DNA from 2 places in the Achromobacter sp. D10 genome. Region 1 is predicted to be linked to the other one. Evidence: predicted binding sites of a transcription regulator. Region 1 holds the regulator's gene; the other holds the start of a gene.
The links. Region 1 encodes FliA, which starts transcription of late flagellar genes. Its sites were predicted from a motif close to CTAAAGTTTNNNNNNNNNNNGCCGNTA; they were not measured.

Region 1 (8,701 bases):
ACGTTGCATGGACGCATGCTCAGGCTGCGTAGGCGGGGCGACGCGTGGCTCGGTGGGTGTGGCTTCCGACTTGGGTATCGAGGCTGCTGGCTCCGGTTCCGACTTCGCAGCCGGCAACGACGGGGCTACCGGTGCCGACTCTGGCTGTGTCGACACGGATTCCCCGTTAAGGGGCGGAGGGAGCAGCGGTACTCGTACCGGACTAGCTGTCGTAGCACTGGAAGACGTCGTATTCGGCGAACTCCAAGACACTACCAATAGCACCAGCGCTCCGTAGATCGCCAGCGTGTACAGCACCGTCAACGTGGCATACCCCACGCGTTTGCCCGTGAGAGGTCGCCCGTCTTCGCGTCCGACCAACGCGCGCCAGCCGACGAGCGCGGCGCCGGGCGCGGAAATCAACCACCAAATCACCCGCCGCAGCGGGCCAGGCTCCTGCGGGGAGGGCGTGGCCTGCGCCTGGGCAACAAGTAATTCGCGCAGCGCGCGGTTCTCGTCGCGCAGACGTTGGGTCTGCGCATCCATCGGCGCCTGGGTATCTGGATCCGGGGTGCTGCCGTGCTGCGTAGCGTGTGGATCGGAGGGCGTCGCGGTCATGTTGGAAAACTATGGATACAAAGGCGTGCAATCGGGAGTATGAGCCAAATGGACCGCGTGAAAAGGGAGAACAGTCCGAAAAAATGGGGCTAGATTGCGACGCGGGTGAATACCGTGCCCGGACACCTCGGACTTGGCGGCTTCGTTGCTCATGTCCGTCGTGAGCAAATAGGGCCCATGCAAACTGGGTGCCGTACCTAAAAAAATAAAACAAGCCGGCGTATGCCGGCTTGTTAGTCTCGACGAGGGCGTGAGGGCCCTCGGTCGGTGCCTGGAGAGCAAAGCCTTTCAGCTCTGCGTCTACCCGAGCGTCAGGCGTTGCGGCGTGATTAACGCAGCAGCGACAGAACCGTTTGCGGCACTTGGTTGGCTTGCGCCAGAACCGAGGTACCAGCTTGTTGCAGGATCTGGGCCTTGGTCATGTTCGACACTTCCGTGGCGTAGTCGGCGTCTTGAATACGCGAACGGGCGGCGGACAGGTTGGTGATGGTGTTGTTCAGGTTGGCGATCGTCGATTCGAAACGGTTCTGGACCGCGCCGAGTTCACCGCGCAGGGAGTCGACGTCCGACAGCGCCTTGTCCAGCTTGGCCAGCGGGTTGGCGGTGGAGCCGGTGGTCATGGCGGCCACGCTGAGGTCGCTGCTGGTGAGCGTGTACGCGGCGGTAGCGGTACCCGTCGAAGTGGTCGATTGCGGGTTCACGGCGATGTAGAACTGGGAGGCGGCCCCAGATGCCAGGGCATTGCCATCCGCGCCGACCGTTATGCCGCGGCTGGCCAAGTTTTCGACTTCAGTAGCCGTAGAGGGGGTGACGGTCACGGTGGCATACCAGTTGCCACGACCATCGGACTTCAGATCAGCGCCGAGCGAAATGCTACCCGAGGCAACACCCAGCTTTTGGGCGAAGTCAGCCTGAGCGCCGCTACCGAAGCTGACCGCAGATGCCGTGAATTGGGTATCGTTGCCGAAGACCTTCTTGAATTCGGCCGCCCCCACGGAGGTGGCGGCAGTGCCGTCTGCCTTCGTGATCGCGCCAGATGCGTTGACAGTCGGGCCCGCGACGCTGAAGCTGCCCAGGCCCAGCGTGCCGGCGGTGATTTGCTTCAGATCGATGCTGATGGTTTCGTTGTCGTTGGCGCCGACTTGGATCGTCAGCTTGTTGTCGGCCGACAGGACCTTAACGCCGTTGAATTGCGTTTGGGTCGACACACGGTCGATTTCGTCCAGACGTTGCTGGATTTCGTCCTGGATCGAGCGCAGGTCGGAATCCGAGTTGGTGCCGCTGACCGCTTGCACGGACAACTGACGGATGCGTTGCAGGTTGTTGTTGATTTCGTTCAGTGCGCCTTCGGTCGTTTGAGCGATCGAGATGCCATCGTTGGCGTTACGGGCGGCTTGGGTCAGGCCGTTGACGTTGGCCGTGAAGCGGTTGGCAATGGCTTGGCCAGCGGCGTCGTCCTTGGAGCTGTTGATGCGCAGGCCCGACGACAGGCGCTCGATGGCGCTGCCCAGGGAAGATTGCGACTTGTTCAGGTTGTTCTGAGCAACCAGCGAGAGGTAGTTGGTATTGATAACTGCAGCCATGTTCAGGCTCCCAAGAGAGAAAGGCTTCTTCAAACTGGGCAGCAAGGCCGCCCACTGGTGTTAACGGGAAAGTTCGTCGACTTGGTGTCTAGGAATCTCTCCGTTGCCAGGATTACGGCACTCCAAAATCAATCTTTAGCGCTATTTCGCGAAAGTCGAAATTTTTCTTCCACCTTGTTGTTCTTCCCGGGCGCGCTGGTCATGCCTCAGCGGGTGAGGTCCGACCCCCATGTCGGGGGACCAAGTCGGGGCGGCTATATTGGGTGGCTATGTATGGGACTACCCCTTTGCTGGGTATAGGGCTACCCATCTACGGGGGGCATCCCTCTATAGGGCCATCCATCCTCGTTGTCCCCGGAGGAAAGTAGGCAGGCGTCGTCCGGAACGGTCGATGTGTTTTCGGCAACCAAAGCAAAACGTTTTCGGCACCCAAAGCAAAACGGACGCTCGTTGCGTCCGTTTTGCTGGCACTTCTTTAGTGGCGGCGGTTGCGCGCAGCAGATTGCTGGTGCGCGCGGATGCGCTCAGGCCTAAATCACCTGCGCGATTTGTCCATCCTGCGGCAATTCCTGCCAGGCCTGCTCCTTGAGCTTCGCCCGGATCCGCGCCGTCGCCTGGGACCGCAGCTGGCACACCCGCGCCTCGGTCACGTTCAGGATCGCGCCGATTTCCTTCAGGTTCAGCCCTTGTTCGTAACAGAGCGACAGCAACAGTTTTTCGCGCTCGGGGAGGGCGTCTATCGCATGGATCAGCGCCTGGCGGAAGTCGCCGGCCAAGAGCGAGTCCAGTGGATTACCGCCGGCCGCCCCATGGTTCAGGGTGGCTGCCCAGTCGGACGGGCCGCCGGCAGCGTCGGACTCAGTAGTGAAATCTTCGTAATGCACGATCTGCACGCCTTGGGCGTCGTGCAGTAGCGTCTGGTACTCGTCCAGCGGCATGGCGAGCTGTTGCGCGATCTCGGCTTCGCTGGGCGCGCGCATCAAACGCTGTTCGAGTTGCTGGATCGCCTGCTCGATCTTGCGCGCCTTGGCGCGCACGCTGCGCGGCAACCAGTCCTGGCCGCGGAGTTCGTCCAGCATCGCGCCGCGGATGCGGGTGGTGGCATACGTTTCGAACTGGGCGTCCGCGGTTTCCTGGTAACGGCGCACGGCGTCCAACAGGCCGATCATGCCGGCCTGTATCAGGTCGTCGAGTTCTACGCTGGCCGGTAGTCTGGCGAGCAATTGCAGGGCCAGCTTCCGCACTAGCGGGGCATATTCGACCAGGCTGTCATCTGCGTGGGGCATTGCGGGAATGTCTGGCGGTGTCCATCGTGACGCGTTGTCGGTTGTTGTCAATTCGCGACATTGTCGACAAACGCGCGGCTGCGCTAAAGCTAGCTGGATTGAGTGATCTGCAAGGTGCCATTGTCGGCAAATAAGGGCATTTCATTCCTCAAAGTACGCAATGTTTTGAATGCTTATTTGCCAAATTGACGTAAATTTGTCTGAAATTTTTATGTCAAGCTGTATCTGAAACGGTAAGTTGCGCAACATCAACAAAGTTTTGTCATATAAGTCATAGAAAATGACATCACCTGTGGTAAATTTTACTTAAATTGCGAACAAATGATACATTTCGCATCAATGCGAGGTGTATCGGATGCAAAAGCGGCGGGATTTCCCGAGCTTTTGCTTACACAAGCCCCCATCGGCGGGATAGGGAATAGGGAGTTGGGCGTGCAACAAGTCGAAAATTCATTGCTGACAGACATTCGTGAAGTGAATCTGTCATATTTGTTACTGGCACAACGCATGCTGCGCGACGATTACGCGGCATCGATGTTCCGCTTGGGGTTCAGCAATGAAGTCGCGGACATCCTGATGCGTCTATCGCCGGCCCAACTGGTCAAGCTCGCCAGCTCCAGCTCGCTTCTGTGCCGCTTCCGCTTCGACGACTACAGCCTGCTGTCCGCCCTGACCCATGACGTCCTGGGTGGTGCGCTGCAACAAGCGCATGCAACCATCCTGCTGGCCAAGCAGCCGGTCGAAGAATTGGCCTGACGGCCTGATCATTCCATCCGGAACACATGTAATGGCCACCAAGAGCGTTTCGCAGGAAGCGGATGACATCCTGCTTGCCAGCTCCATGATCACTTTGGGAGCCCGGCTGCAGGTGCTGGAGGCTGAAACCAGTCTCAGCCACGACCGCCTGGCGCGCCTGTACCGCGAAATCCGCGGTTGCTCGCCACCCAAGGGCATGCTGCCTTTCTCGGTCGACTGGTTCATGACCTGGCTGCCGAACATCCATTCCTCGCTCTTCTATAACGTGTATTCGTTCCTGAATACGCGCACCAGCAGCAAGGGCATCCGCGCCACCATCGACGCGTATCGCCTCTATCTCGAGAACGCCGGTACCGATGCCGCCGAAGGCGCGGAGCCCGTCCTGAGCTTCACCCGCGCCTGGATGCTGGTGCGATTTTTCGATAGCGGCATGCTGCAAATGTCCGCCTGCCGCCAGTGCGGTGGGCATTTCATCGCCCATGCCCACGATCCCCAGTCGGATTTCGTGTGCGCGATCTGCCGTCCGCCACCCCGCGCCGGCAAGACACGCGCCGCGGCCAAGGCGCGCGCCGGCACCCGTGCCGCGCCCACTGCGAATACCGCCCGGCTCTGACCTGCGGTATCCAAATACATCAAAAGCCCTGGAAAACCCCCCGTAACCCGCCTTTTTGGCCCGGGGGGAACAGGGGATCATTGACGCCGTTGTTTTGCCTCCGGGCCGCCCCAAGGCAAAAAGCCCCCTTGGGGGCAGCAAGCCGAAGGCGCGGCGTGGGGGGGGGGCATTGTTGCCGCCGGGCCGCCCCAAGGCAAAAAGCCCCCTTGGGGGCAGCAAGCCGACGGCGCGGCGTGGGGGGGGCATTGTTGCCGCCGGGCCGCCCCAAGGCAAAAAGCCCCCTTGGGGGCAGCAAGCCGACGGCGCGGCGTGGGGGGGGCATTGTTGCCGCCGGGCCGCCCCAAGGCAAAAAGCCCCCTTGGGGGCAGCAAGCCGAAGGCGCGGCGTGGGGGCATTTTTGCCGCCGGGCCGTCCCAAGGCAAAAACGCCCCCTTGGGGGGCAGCAAGCCGAAGGCGCGGCGTGGGGGCTTTTTTTTGACTTCGTTGGCAGGGGCCTGATGTGTTGATTGTTATCGGTTTTCTCGTGGTGGCCGTGTCGGTCGTCGGCAGCTTCATAGCGCTGGGCGGCCACCTGGGCGCGCTGTACCAGCCGTTCGAGCTCACCCTGATCTTCGGGGCGGCCTTCGGAGCTTTCCTCGCCAGCAACAGCAAGAAGTCACTGATGCTGGTCAAGGCCGCGCTGCCGGACACGCTGAAGAGCTCGCGCTATGGCAAGGACGTATACATGGAGCTGATGGCGCTCCTGTACGTGCTGCTGAACAAGGCGCGCCGCGAAGGCCTCATGGCGATCGAATCGCATATCGAGGACCCTGAATCCAGCCCGATCTTCAGTGAATATCCCCGCATCGCCAAAGACGCCAAGCTCATGGAGTTCATCACGGACTACCTGCGCATCATGATCAGCGGCAACATGAGTTCGTTCGAAATCGAAACCCTCATGGACGAGGAAATCGAGACCTACCGCCATGAACGCGAGGTGCCTGTGCGTGCCCTGCAGCAGATGGCCGACGGCCTGCCGGCCTTCGGTATCGTGGCCGCGGTGCTGGGCGTGATCAAGGCGCTGGCCGCCGTGGATCAGCCCCCCGCTATCCTGGGTGACCTGATTTCCAAGGCGATGGTGGGCACTTTCCTCGGGATTTTGCTGGCTTACGGCTTCGTGGGTCCGCTGGCCTCGCGCGTCGAGCGCCGCAGCGACGAAGCCACCAAGATTCTGGAATGCATCAAGACCACGCTGTTGGCCAGCATGAACGGTTATCCGCCCCAACTGGCGGTCGAGTTTGGCCGTAAGGTGCTGTTCTCCGCGGTGCGTCCGACCTTCGGTGAGCTGGAAGAGCACGTCCGGCAAGCCAAGTCCGCGACCCCCGGCAAGGCCTGACGGAGCAGGCCATGAGCACGGTAAACAACCACCGTGTGGTGATCCGCCGCAAGAAGGTCCATGGCGGCGGGCATCACGGGGGCAGCTGGAAAATCGCTTACGCCGACTTCATCACGGCGATGATGGCGTTCTTTCTGGTGATGTGGCTGGTCAGCATCGTGCCGCGCGAAGAGCTCAAGGGTATAGCGGAGTACTTCCGCATGCCGTTGCGCGTGGCCATCACGGGCGGGCCCAGCAGTTCGGCCGAAACCAGTGCGGTGCCGGGCGGCGGCAGCGACCCCTTGCGCAGCGAAGGCGATGTGCGCCGCGCGCAGGGCAACCGGGTCGAGGCTCAGCCCATGGGCGATGCCGAGCGCCGCGAGCAGCATCGCCTCGAGAATTTGAAAAAGCGCCTCGAAAACGTTATCGAAACCAGCCCTGTGCTGAAGACTTTCCGGCCGCAACTGCTGATCGACCTCACCACTGAGGGCTTGCGTATCCAGATTATCGATAACCAGAACCGTCCCATGTTCGCTACCGGCCGTGCGGAAGTGCAGCCATACATGCGTGACATCCTGCGGGAACTTGGGCCGGTGCTGAACGAATTGCCCAACAAGGTCAGTATTTCGGGGCACACCGACGCCTCGCAGTATGCGCGCGGCGAACGCGCCTATAGCAACTGGGAGCTTTCGGCGGACCGTGCCAACGCGTCGCGGCAGGAGTTGGTGGCCGGCGGCATGAACGAAAGCAAGGTCCTGCGTATCCAGGGGCTGTCGTCCAGCATGAGCCTCGTTAAAGATGACCCGTACGCGGCCGTTAATAGACGTATCAGCCTCGTGGTGCTCAATCTGAGCACCCAACGGCGCATCGAAAGCGAGAACGCCGCAGCCGCGGATGTCAGCGCAAAGGATGCTCGCGAGGTGGGAACGGCGGTGGAAGCGGCGCGAGCCGCGGCCCAGGCCACGACGGCAACCAAACCAGGCGAGACGGAGAACAACCCGTCCGCGGAAGGGGTTCGATAGCAATGGCGGCAACGATTCTTGTGGCGGACGACTCGGCGACGATGCGGATGATCGTCCAGGCGACGTTGACGGGCGCGGGGTGGAAGGTTCTTACGGCCGGCAACGGTCAGGAAGCGCTGGAAATGGCGCGCAGCCATCCCGTGGACCTGGTGGTCAGCGACTGGAACATGCCGGTCATGGGTGGGCTGGAGCTGATCCAGGGTTTGCGCCAGGAAGACGAATACGTGGATGTGCCGGTACTGGTGCTGACCACCGAAGACGACGTGGATAGCAAGATGGCTGCCCGGGATCTTGGGGTTTGCGGCTGGCTGTCCAAGCCCGTCGATCCCGACGTGCTGGTGGAATTGGCGTCTGAACTGCTCGACGAGCAGGCCGGCGCGTAAGCAGGTTCATTTTTGAAGGCGTACGGGTCATGAGTTCTGGTTTGGACCTCAGTCAGTTTTACGAGACCTTTTTCGACGAGGCCGATGAGCTGCTCGCGCAAATGGAGCAATTGCTGCTTGAGCTCGATGTGGGCGCGCCCGACATCGAACAGCTCAACGCAATTTTCCGCGCGGCCCACTCGATCAAGGGTGGGGCGGCGACGTTCGGCTGCTTTACGCAGCTGGCGGGCACGACCCACTTGCTGGAAAACCTCCTGGACGCGATCCGTCGTGGCGAAATGGCGCTGCGCACGGACATGATCGATATTTTCTTGGAAACGAAAGACGTGCTCAAAAGCCAACTGGATGCCTATCGGGCCTCCGAAGAGCCCGATGAAGCCGTGTTTGAGCGTATCTGCGCCGTGTTGAGGCAGCTTGCGCTGGAGCATAAGGATCCCGCCGCAGAATCCGCGCCGGCACAAGCTCCCGCGCCTGCGACCCCGCCGCCGGTTCAGGTTCAGGCCCCGGCGCAGGCGGCTCCGGTGCCAAGTCCCGAACCCGCGGCCGCGCCGCAGGCTCAGGCCGCAGAAACCGGCACACTGCCGTTGCGCGTGCGCATTACCAAGGTTTCGGACAAGGACGCAGCTTCCTTGCTCGAGGAAATGGGCAATCTCGGCAACGTCAAAGCCAGCGAGCGCGCCGATGGCGCGCTGACCGTATGGATGGACAGTACCTGCACGCCGGATGATATCGAGGCCGTCTGCTGCTTCATCGTCGACGGCGACCAGCTCGAAATCGGCCACGAAGCTGCTCCGGCCGCGGCCCTTGCGCCGGTGGCGGCCGCCGCGCCTGCCGCCACTCCTGCGCCTGCCGCGGCTCCGGCTCCGCAGGCACCCGCAGTGGCCGAGTCCGCGGCTGCCGCCGAGGCGATCACGCAAGCGACCCGTGCCGCCCGTCCAGCCGCCGCAGCCCCTGCGCATGCGGACAAGGAGTCGACCTCGATCCGTGTAGGCGTCGAGAAAGTCGACCAGGTGATCAATCTGGTGGGTGAGCTGGTCATCACGCAGGCAATGCTGGCGCAGACCGCGTCCACGCTCGATCCGGTGCTGCACGATCGCTTGCTCAACG
Region 2 (8,701 bases), on a different contig from region 1:
TCCACCACGCTGACCGTCAGGTTGCTGAGTGTCAGGCCCGCCGCAAGCAAACGCGAACGCAACGTGTCCGAGGAGTCATTGATCTCGGCTGCGGCGTGAGGAGCAATGAGCTGCAGGACGATCTGATCTCCAGCCAGATTCAGTCGGGCGTCCACCAGACCCAGGCGCGGCAGGTCCAGCTTCAGGCGCGTCGCCCAGGTGGAAGCCGTCGAACTCGGATCGCCGCCATAGGGGTCGCGCTCGACCTCCCATTCCATGGGCGTGCCGGGCCAGGCTTCGCCTTGCCAGGTCAGTGCCTGGTTGGCCAGCACGTCCAGCTGCTGGCGCACGAGCACCGTCAGGTCCTGATGTATGCCGCTGATAGGCGCAGCGGAAGCGGATCCGCCCGACGCGCCATGGCTGGGGCCGGCGTCGGCGCCCGAACGGCCGCCGGCGGCCGCGTCGGCGCGCGGGCGCGTAGTCGCGGCGTCCTGGGCGGGGGCATTCTTGCCGAGCGCCGCCTGGGGTTCCTTGCGCAGCTGTTCCGGCGTCGCGCGGCCGAAGACCATGTCCGTCAGATGGGACTCATAGAACAGGCCGCTGCCTTGCAAGGCCTGGCGCAAAGCCTGTCCCAGCGCGCGGGCGGAGGGGCCGCCGGCGGCCAGGGTCGTTTGCGCTGCGGCGTCTGTTCCCTTTGCTGCATTGGCGCTGTCGCCGTGCCCGGCTGGCCGGTCCGGCCTCGTACTTGTCGTGGGCGCGTCGCCGTCGAGCGCTGCCGCGACCGAAGCCGCCAGGGCGGAAGCCGTTTGAGCCGGCGCCTGCGCGGGCGTCTGTCCGGCGGACGGCATCGGTGTCTGGGCGGCGGCTTGCGAGGGCAATGCGCCGGGGCTGGCGGCAGCCTGCCCGGCGGACGGGTTGGCTGCCCAGAGCGGGGCGCGGCCTTGGATCGCGGGCGCGGCTTCCGGGAACTGGGCCAGCAGCGCGAGTATGGTGCGCGCAGTCGAGCCTAGTGTCGTCGGGGCAGAGGCGGTAGTGTCGCTGCTGGTGACCAAGCCGCGGGCGGCCAAGGCCAGTGCTGCAGCTGTTTTGGGGTCGACGACAGTATTCTGGCGGTCGCCGCGGGCGCCGCCAGTCTGTATGCCTTGCCGTGGGTCGCGGGTAGATCCGTCCGAGGGGCCGGGCTTTTCCAGATTGCCTGGCTGGCTGACCGCGTCAGGCCGTGCGCCCGAAACCTGATTGGCGCTGGCGGCGGACATTGTCGTGCCTAGCACGGCGTCCAGCCGCTGCACCAGGACATTGCCGAGTGCGGCGGGACCTACGCTCATTCTTCAGGCGCCTGGTAGCCGTAGGCGGACAGCAGGGTTTGCTGGCGCTTCATGCGTCCCAGCAAGTCCCCAAGGCGGGCCAGTTGGGGAAGTGCCAAATCCCGAGTCAGTGCGTCGTTGTCAAGAATGCGCACGAGCAGGTCGTACTTCATGGCGCGGCCAGCTTCGTCCAGCGGCACGGACTGCTCGGTCTGGCGCAGGCGTTCTACCAGCTCACAATATTGTTGTCCGTGGACCATCGCTCCATCCCAGTCGCCGGCCTGGGCGGCTGCTAGCATTTCTCCCGTGATGAGAGCGATCTCCTGGTAGTGTTCCAGGATGGGGGAGGTGTACTGGGTCGTGGACGTCATGGAAATCTCGGGCGTTCGATTGCTGGACGGTGCGTATGCAGTGCCGTCAAGGCTGCACGCCCCCGGCAGGGCGATCAATGGATGTCTGCCAGGCCTCGGCCAGATCCGCCAACAGGCGATCCGCCGTTTCGAGCGCTTCCGGATCTGCTTTCAGGTTTGCCATCAGCAGCGTGCGGACAATGTAGTCGTACAGGCGGGCGAGGTTGGCGGCGATTTCGCCGCCCGCCTCCATGTTCAGGCCGGTTTTCAAGCCTTCGTCGACAATCTTGATGGCCTTCGAGATGGCTGCGCCCCGTTCCGTGATCCTGCCTTCCTGCAGGTGGAGGCGAGCCTGCCCGATTGCCGCCCGGGCGCCCATGTACAGCAGCGAAATCAGCCTTTCCGGGCTGGCCCCCAGGATTTGTGTTTCCAGGCCGATCTCGGCGTAGGAACGCACGGAATAAGATCCGGTCGGGCGGCGGGCGGCATAAGTCATCGATACATCTTCTGTAGGTTACTTGGACTTGCTCAGGGCTGCGAATTGTTGAGTCAGATAGTTGGCAGTGGCCGTTTGCTGAGACACGAACTTCTCCAACGCAACGAACTGGGCGCGCATGGTTGCCATGGAGGCGTCGCTGCTGGCTTTGGCTCGGGTGAGCTGATCCTTGACATCTTTGATGGATTCGGTCAGGCCTTCCTGACGAATCTTGATTGAGCCGTTGTCGCCCAACATGCTTTTCGCGGCTGCCGTGAACTGCGCAGTAAGGCCATTCGTCGAGGTCATAATGCGCTTGACGTCGGCGGGGTTTTCGACCAGCGCCTTGTCCAGTTGCTTCTGATCGACCTTCAACGTGCCGGTCTTCGGGTCAAGCGTGACACCCAGGTCAGCCAACGACCGCAGAGTTCCTTCCGACGTCACGACTCGCAGTGCGTTGGACATGGTGGACTGGATACTACGGGTTGTGGCGTCACCGGTAAGGGCCTGATTGGTTTCTGCGACAACGTCGAATGCGGTGTGCTTGGCAATCGTGTTTTGCAGCGAGTTATATGCGGTGACGAATTCCTGAACCGCCTTGCTGGCGACACTGGTGTCGCTTTCCAGCTTCAGGGTGACTGTCTTACCAGCTTCGGTCGTGGCCGTCAGGTTCAAGGTTACGCCATCGATAGCGGTGGAAATGCTGTTGCTACCACTCTTGATGGGGATGCCGTTGACTTCGATCTCAGCGTCCACGGGGACTGTCTGTTGCGCCATCTTCGGGTTGAGATCGGCCGGGTCCGTGTTGTAGTTCAGGATGTCCTTGAGTTTTTGATCGCCGGTGACCGTGATCGACTTCACCGATGCCTGTTCGCCTGTGTCCTTGGCGCTCAGCATCAGGTAGCTGTTGCCGCTGCCGTCATTGATGATGCTGGCCCGTACTCCGACCTTGTCATCGCTATTGATCGCACTGGCGATGCCGTTCAGCGAAGTGTCGTTTTTCAGGTCGATGGTGCGGGTTTCGCCATTGGTCAGTTCAATCGTGAATGAGCCGGTCGCACCATTGAACGCCTTTCGGTCCGCAACCAATCCGGATTGGAGGGTGTGTGCGGTGGCCAGCTTGTTCACCTTGATGGAGTACTCCCCCATGGTGGCGCCATCGGTGCCCACAGTCGCGGTCAAGCCGTTGCCCGAGACGTTGGCTTTTACCGCGTCCAGGACGGAATTCTTGCCCAGTGCTTCAGCGGCTTTCTGCACGGCTTCCACCGCGCTTTGAATTTGGCCAAAGGCGCTTACGCGGGCCTCGTAGCTTGCCTGGCGGGTCGTGTACAGGCTCAGCTTTTTGTCCTCTGCAGCTTGAAGCTTGGTGAGGATCTCCTCCAGAGGAAGTCCGGTGGTCGAGCCGAGGTTGGTGATGGAGGCCATGTGAAATTCCTTCCTAGCGATGCGATTCTGTCAAAAATACGAAGCCGGCGATTGGCCGGGTAAGGGCATAAGGCGGGCCTAATTCGGCGCTTCCAAAGCGTCGACCGCTCAGCGGTAGATCAAATCAAAATTTGGGGCCGTATTACGCCGAAGTCTTAATACCGTTGCCTTGCATGTTCACGATCATCTTGGCGATTTTCAGCAACGTTTCGCTGGGGATCGTGCGGATGACATCACCAGATTCTGCGTCTACCACAGAAACCACGACCTGGTGCACATTGGGGTCGATCTCAAATTTCAACTGCGTGGACCAAGACTTCATTTGGTCGTTGATTTCGTCCAGAGCCTTGTCCAAGGGAAGCTTCTGCGAATCGGATTGGTCCGACGTTGCGCTGTCCGAAGCTCCGCTGTTCGTTGCGGCGGCCGCGGGCACGACGCTCACGGCGGGGTCCGGCGCGACCGGTGCGGCTGCGACCGGGGCGGGTGCAAACGAGGCGGGGGCTAGCGGGGTTACGGCCATGATCACTCCAACGGCGATGTGGGCGTCTCGGAGGAACGCGCTGTTTTCAGGGAATTCTCAGCTACCATTACGGCAGGCCCGCAAGGAACTTTAGCCGCCGGCGAGCCAAATGTTTCACGTGATAAACAGTTCGGATCGGGCAATGAGTGTCAAGACGGCGCTGCGAGTTATCGAAATAATCGAAACCTATGCCCGCGAAAAGCGCGCGCTCCCTCTATCTGAACTGGCCCGCTTGCTGGATGTACCGGTATCGAGTTGCCTGGCGCTGATCCGAACCCTGACGGGGTTGGGCTATCTCTATGAAACCGGGCGGCGCCAGGGCTATTACCCGACGGGCAGGCTGCTTGCCATGGCCCAGCGCATCGCTCGCGCAGATCCTGTGTTGGACCGGGTCTATCCCAGTCTTGCAGAATTAAGGGACGCAACGAGGGAAACAATTGTTTTCGCCAAGCTGAGCCAGGATGGGCGAGTGGTCTATCTGGATGTGCTGGATTCGCCCCATACCATCAGATACGCGCCTGTTGCGGGCGAATTCAAGGACGTTCACGCAAATTCGCTGGGAAAGGCCTTGCTATCCCTGCTGGACGAACCCGCCCGCGACGCCATGCTCGCAAGCATGCCCATGACGCGCCACAACGAGCGCACCTTGGTTACCCGCGAGGCCTTGCTGGCTGACCTGGATCTGTCCCGCCAGCGCGGTTGGTTCATGAATAGCGGGGAATCGATAGCCGACGTGGGAGCGATTGCCTGGCCCGTTACCTTGTCCGGCGAACATTATGCGATTTCAGTAGGCGGACCGATCTATCGGATCGAGCCGCAGCAGGAGGCGTATGCGCGGATACTGCGGTCGGCCTGCACGGCGCTGGAGCAGCAGGCCTGACAGGCAGGCCTTGCGCCCCGGCGGGGATTTGCGGCTCTCAGTAGGACTTGGGCAGCCCCAGCACTTTTTCCGCTATGAAGCACATGATCAGTTGCGGGCTGACCGGCGCGATGCGGGGAATGAAGCTCTCGCGCAGCAGGCGCTCTACGTGGTATTCCTTGGCGTAGCCCATGCCGCCCAGAGTCATGACGGCGGTCTGGCAGGCGTTGTAGCCGGCTTCGGCCGCAAGATACTTGGCCGAGTTGGCGTAGGGACCGCAAGGCTTGCCCGCGTCATAGAGGCTGGCAGCCTTGAAAACCATCAGATCCGCCGCTTCCAGCTGCATCCAGGCCTGAGCCAACGGATGCTGGATCCCCTGGTTCTGGCCTATCGGGCGGCCGAACACCGTACGCTCGCCCGCGTATTTCACGGCGCGTTCCAGTGCTGCGCGGCCGATGCCCACCGCTTCCGCCGCGATGAGGATGCGCTCGGGATTCAGGCCGTGCAGGATGTACTCAAACCCTCGCCCTTCCTCGCCGATGCGGTCGGCCACGGGAATGCGCAGGCCATCGATGAAGAGCATGTTCGAGTCCACCGCCTTGCGGCCCATTTTCTCGATTTCACGCACTTCAATCTTGTCGCGGTTCAGGTCCGTATAAAACAGCGACAGTCCCTGCGTCGGTTTTTCGACATCGGATAGCGGGGTGGTGCGCGCCAACAGCAGCATTTTGTGGGCGACCTGGGCGGTCGATATCCAGATCTTGCGGCCATGCACGACGTATTCGTCGCCTTGGCGTTCGGCGCGGGTACGCAGCTTGGTGGTGTCCAGCCCGGCGTCCGGTTCGGTCACCGCGAAGCAGGCTTTCTCGCGGCCGGCGATCAAGGGTTCCAGCCAGCGGCGGCGCTGCTCGTCGCTGCCAAAGACCACGACCGGGTTCAGGCCGAAGATGTTCATATGGACGGCCGAGGCGCCGGTAAAGCCTGCGCCGGAAGCCGCAATGGTTTGCATCATCAGCGCCGCTTCGGTCATGCCCAGGCCCGCGCCGCCATATTCTTGGGGCATGGCGATGCCCAGCCAGCCGTCGCGAGCCAGATCGGCATGCAGGGGCTCCGGGAAGCCGCCTTCGCGGTCGCGCTCCAGCCAGTATTCATCCGGATAGCGTTCGCAGATTCGGGAGACGGCATCTCGCAGCGCCAGCTGTTCTGGGGTGAATTCAAAGTCCATCAGTCGTTTCCATCGTGAGTGATGCCGCGGGCCGCCAAGGCGTCGATGCAGGCATGGTCGTAGCCGGCCTCGGCCAGCACTTCGCGGCTGTGTTGGCCCAGCCTGGGGGCGGGGCGGCGTATGGAGGTGGGAGTGCTTTCGTATTTGCCGAGAGGAGCGGTTGTGCGGATGGGGCCTTCGCTGGGGTGGTCCATGGTCCGGATAAAGCCGGTCGCGGCCAGATGTTCATCCTGCAGCAGATCGTCCACGGTATAGAGCGGCGAGGCGGGGATGTCCGCCCGCGCCAGTCCTTCTAGCCAGTCCTGGCTGGGCCGGGTGGCGATGACGTCGGCGACAAAGGCGTAGACCTCGCTGATGTGGGCGGCGCGCGCGCCGTGCGAACTGAAACGCGGGTCTTGCGACAGCTCGGGCCGGCCGATCAGATCGAAGAAGTTGCGCCAATGCTTGTCGTTGTAGATAAGCAGGCAGATGTAGCCGTCAGCGGTGGCGTAGGGGCGCCGGTGCGGCGCCAGCAGGCGGGCATAGCCGGTAGGGCCCATCGGCGGATCGAAGGTCGCGCCGCCCAGATGGTCGCCCAGCACAAGGTGAGCCATGCCTTCGAACATGGGAAGTTCGACCTGTTGGCCCCGCCCTGTGCCGCGTGCATGCAGCACCGCGGACAACAGCGCGATGCCGACGTGCAAGCCCACCGCGCGGTCGGCCAGGGTGAGCGGTGCGTAACGCGGCACATCTGCGCTCTGTTGGGCGGAGAGGGCGGCAATGCCGGTCTGTCCCTGGATCAGGTCATCGTAGGCGGGCCGTCCGGCATAGGGACCGGCCTCGCCATAGCCATAGGCGCCCAGGTAAATGATGCGGGGATTGCGCGCTGCCACGGCTTCGTAGGACAAACCGAGCCGGGCCATCGCCTGGGGGCGGATGTTGTAGAGCAGGGCGTCGCAGTCTTCGGCCAGCTTCAGGCAGGCCGTAAGGCCTTCTGGCGTCTTCAGGTCCAGCACGATGGACCGCTTGTTGCGGTTCAGGTGCAAATAGATATGTCCCATCCCCGGATTGCGCATGGGGCCGACCGCGCGCATGTTGTCGCCCGCGGGCGGTTCGACCTTGATGACGTCGGCGCCCAGGTCGGCCAGGACCTGAGTGGCGTAGGGGCCCATGACGACCGTGCTCAAGTCCAGGATGCGCAGGCCCGCCAGGGGGCCGGCCGCAGGCGCTTCGGATTGTGGCTTGTCGCTCATTGCTGCTCGATTCCTGCGTCACGGATCAGCTTGCCCCACAGGTCCAGCTGCGCACTCACGAACTGGGCGAAGGCTTGCGGTGTGCTGGAGAACGCGTCGAACCCCAGGCCGGCCAGGCGTTTTTGCACGTCCGGCTTGGCGACCACCTGGTTGATCGCCGCATTCAGCTTGGCCACGATTTCCGGCGGCATGCCGGCCGGGCCGAAATAGCCATTCCAGGAGTTCAGGTCGAAGTCCTGCACGCCGGATTCGGCCATGGACGGCAGGTCGGGCACGATGGCGCTGCGTTCCGCGGTCGACACCGCCAGGGCACGCAATTGGCCCGACTGCACGAACGGCAAACCGGAAGCGAGGTCGGTGAACATGAAGTCGACCTGCCCGCCCACCACGTCGGTCAGCCCCTGTGGCGTGCCCTTATAGGGCACATGCAGGATGTCGATCTTGGCGCGGTTGGCCAGGGTGGCGCCCGCGACGATGCCGGTGCTGTTCCCGCTGGCATAGGTAATGCGGCCGGGGCGCTGGCGGGCGTCGGCCACCAATTCACCCACCGTTTTCCATGGGCGCTTCGGGTTGACGACCAGAATGAAGGGCAGGTTGCCGCCGCGGGCGATGGGGGTGAAATCCTTGACCGGGTCGTACGGCACGTTTTTCATCAGCCATGGCGCGGCCGAATGAGAGGTATTGGTGGTGACGAACAGCGTGTAGCCGTCGGGCTTGGCGCGCGCCACGTAGTTGGCCGCGATGGTGGCATTGGCTCCAGGTTTGTTCTCCACCACGACCTGCTGGCCCAGGATGGTAGCGAGCTCGGCGCCGAAGATGCGGCCCACCGCGTCGGTGCCCGACCCGGCGGGGAAGGGAACGATCAGGGTGATGGGTTTGGCTGGGTAATCGGCGGCGTGCGCGGCGGGCGCGGTGAACAGGGCCGCGCCGCTCATCAGGGCGGCGCCCAGCAGGGGCAGGACTTTCATTGGGTTGTCTCCAGGTTTGGAATCCAGGCGCGGTTTCTGCGTCCGCGGCCTGAGGCTGTGGCCGCTTCAGGCGGCTGCGGGGGGCGCCGGAAAGCCGCGGATCACGCGGTCGGGGGATTCTTCATAAGGCGGGGTGTAGATCACCAGCAGACGGGCAGGCTCATCGCTCGTGACCGTGAATACGTGCGGAACGTCCGGCGGGAAATAGCAGCAGTCTCCGGGACCCATGTCAGCCCATTCGTCCTGGACTTGGGCCCGCGCCGTGCCGGAAAGCAAGTAGCAGACCTGCTCGATGCCGGGATGGGCGTGCGGCAAGGCCCCTTTGCCTTTGTCGATGACGCCCAGCAGCACTTCCACCCCGCGG

Region 2: a site for FliA is predicted at 4,121-4,147, ahead of VCS63_RS12400 (flagellar protein FlaG). Genes of this name have one in related genera too.

Annotation. Positions count from the first base shown of each region.
Region 1 covers NZ_JAYJLE010000010.1:32,848-41,548, reverse strand. The annotation lists gene VCS63_RS22110 (hypothetical protein) at 1-597, opposite strand, end outside; gene VCS63_RS22105 (FliC/FljB family flagellin) at 927-2,180, opposite strand; gene VCS63_RS22100 (RNA polymerase sigma factor FliA) at 2,711-3,466, opposite strand; gene flhD (flagellar transcriptional regulator FlhD) at 3,899-4,222, shown strand; gene flhC (flagellar transcriptional regulator FlhC) at 4,254-4,835, shown strand; gene motA (flagellar motor stator protein MotA) at 5,335-6,210, shown strand; gene motB (flagellar motor protein MotB) at 6,222-7,211, shown strand; gene VCS63_RS22075 (response regulator) at 7,214-7,594, shown strand; gene cheA (chemotaxis protein CheA) at 7,624-8,701, shown strand, end outside.
Region 2 covers NZ_JAYJLE010000004.1:15,412-24,112, forward strand. The annotation lists gene VCS63_RS12380 (flagellar hook-length control protein FliK) at 1-1,304, opposite strand, end outside; gene VCS63_RS12385 (flagellar protein FliT) at 1,301-1,654, opposite strand; gene fliS (flagellar export chaperone FliS) at 1,701-2,129, opposite strand; gene fliD (flagellar filament capping protein FliD) at 2,148-3,533, opposite strand; gene VCS63_RS12400 (flagellar protein FlaG) at 3,676-4,053, opposite strand; gene VCS63_RS12405 (IclR family transcriptional regulator) at 4,196-4,933, shown strand; gene VCS63_RS12410 (acyl-CoA dehydrogenase family protein) at 4,971-6,137, opposite strand; gene VCS63_RS12415 (CaiB/BaiF CoA transferase family protein) at 6,137-7,369, opposite strand; gene VCS63_RS12420 (tripartite tricarboxylate transporter substrate binding protein) at 7,366-8,337, opposite strand; gene VCS63_RS12425 (cupin domain-containing protein) at 8,404-8,701, opposite strand, start outside.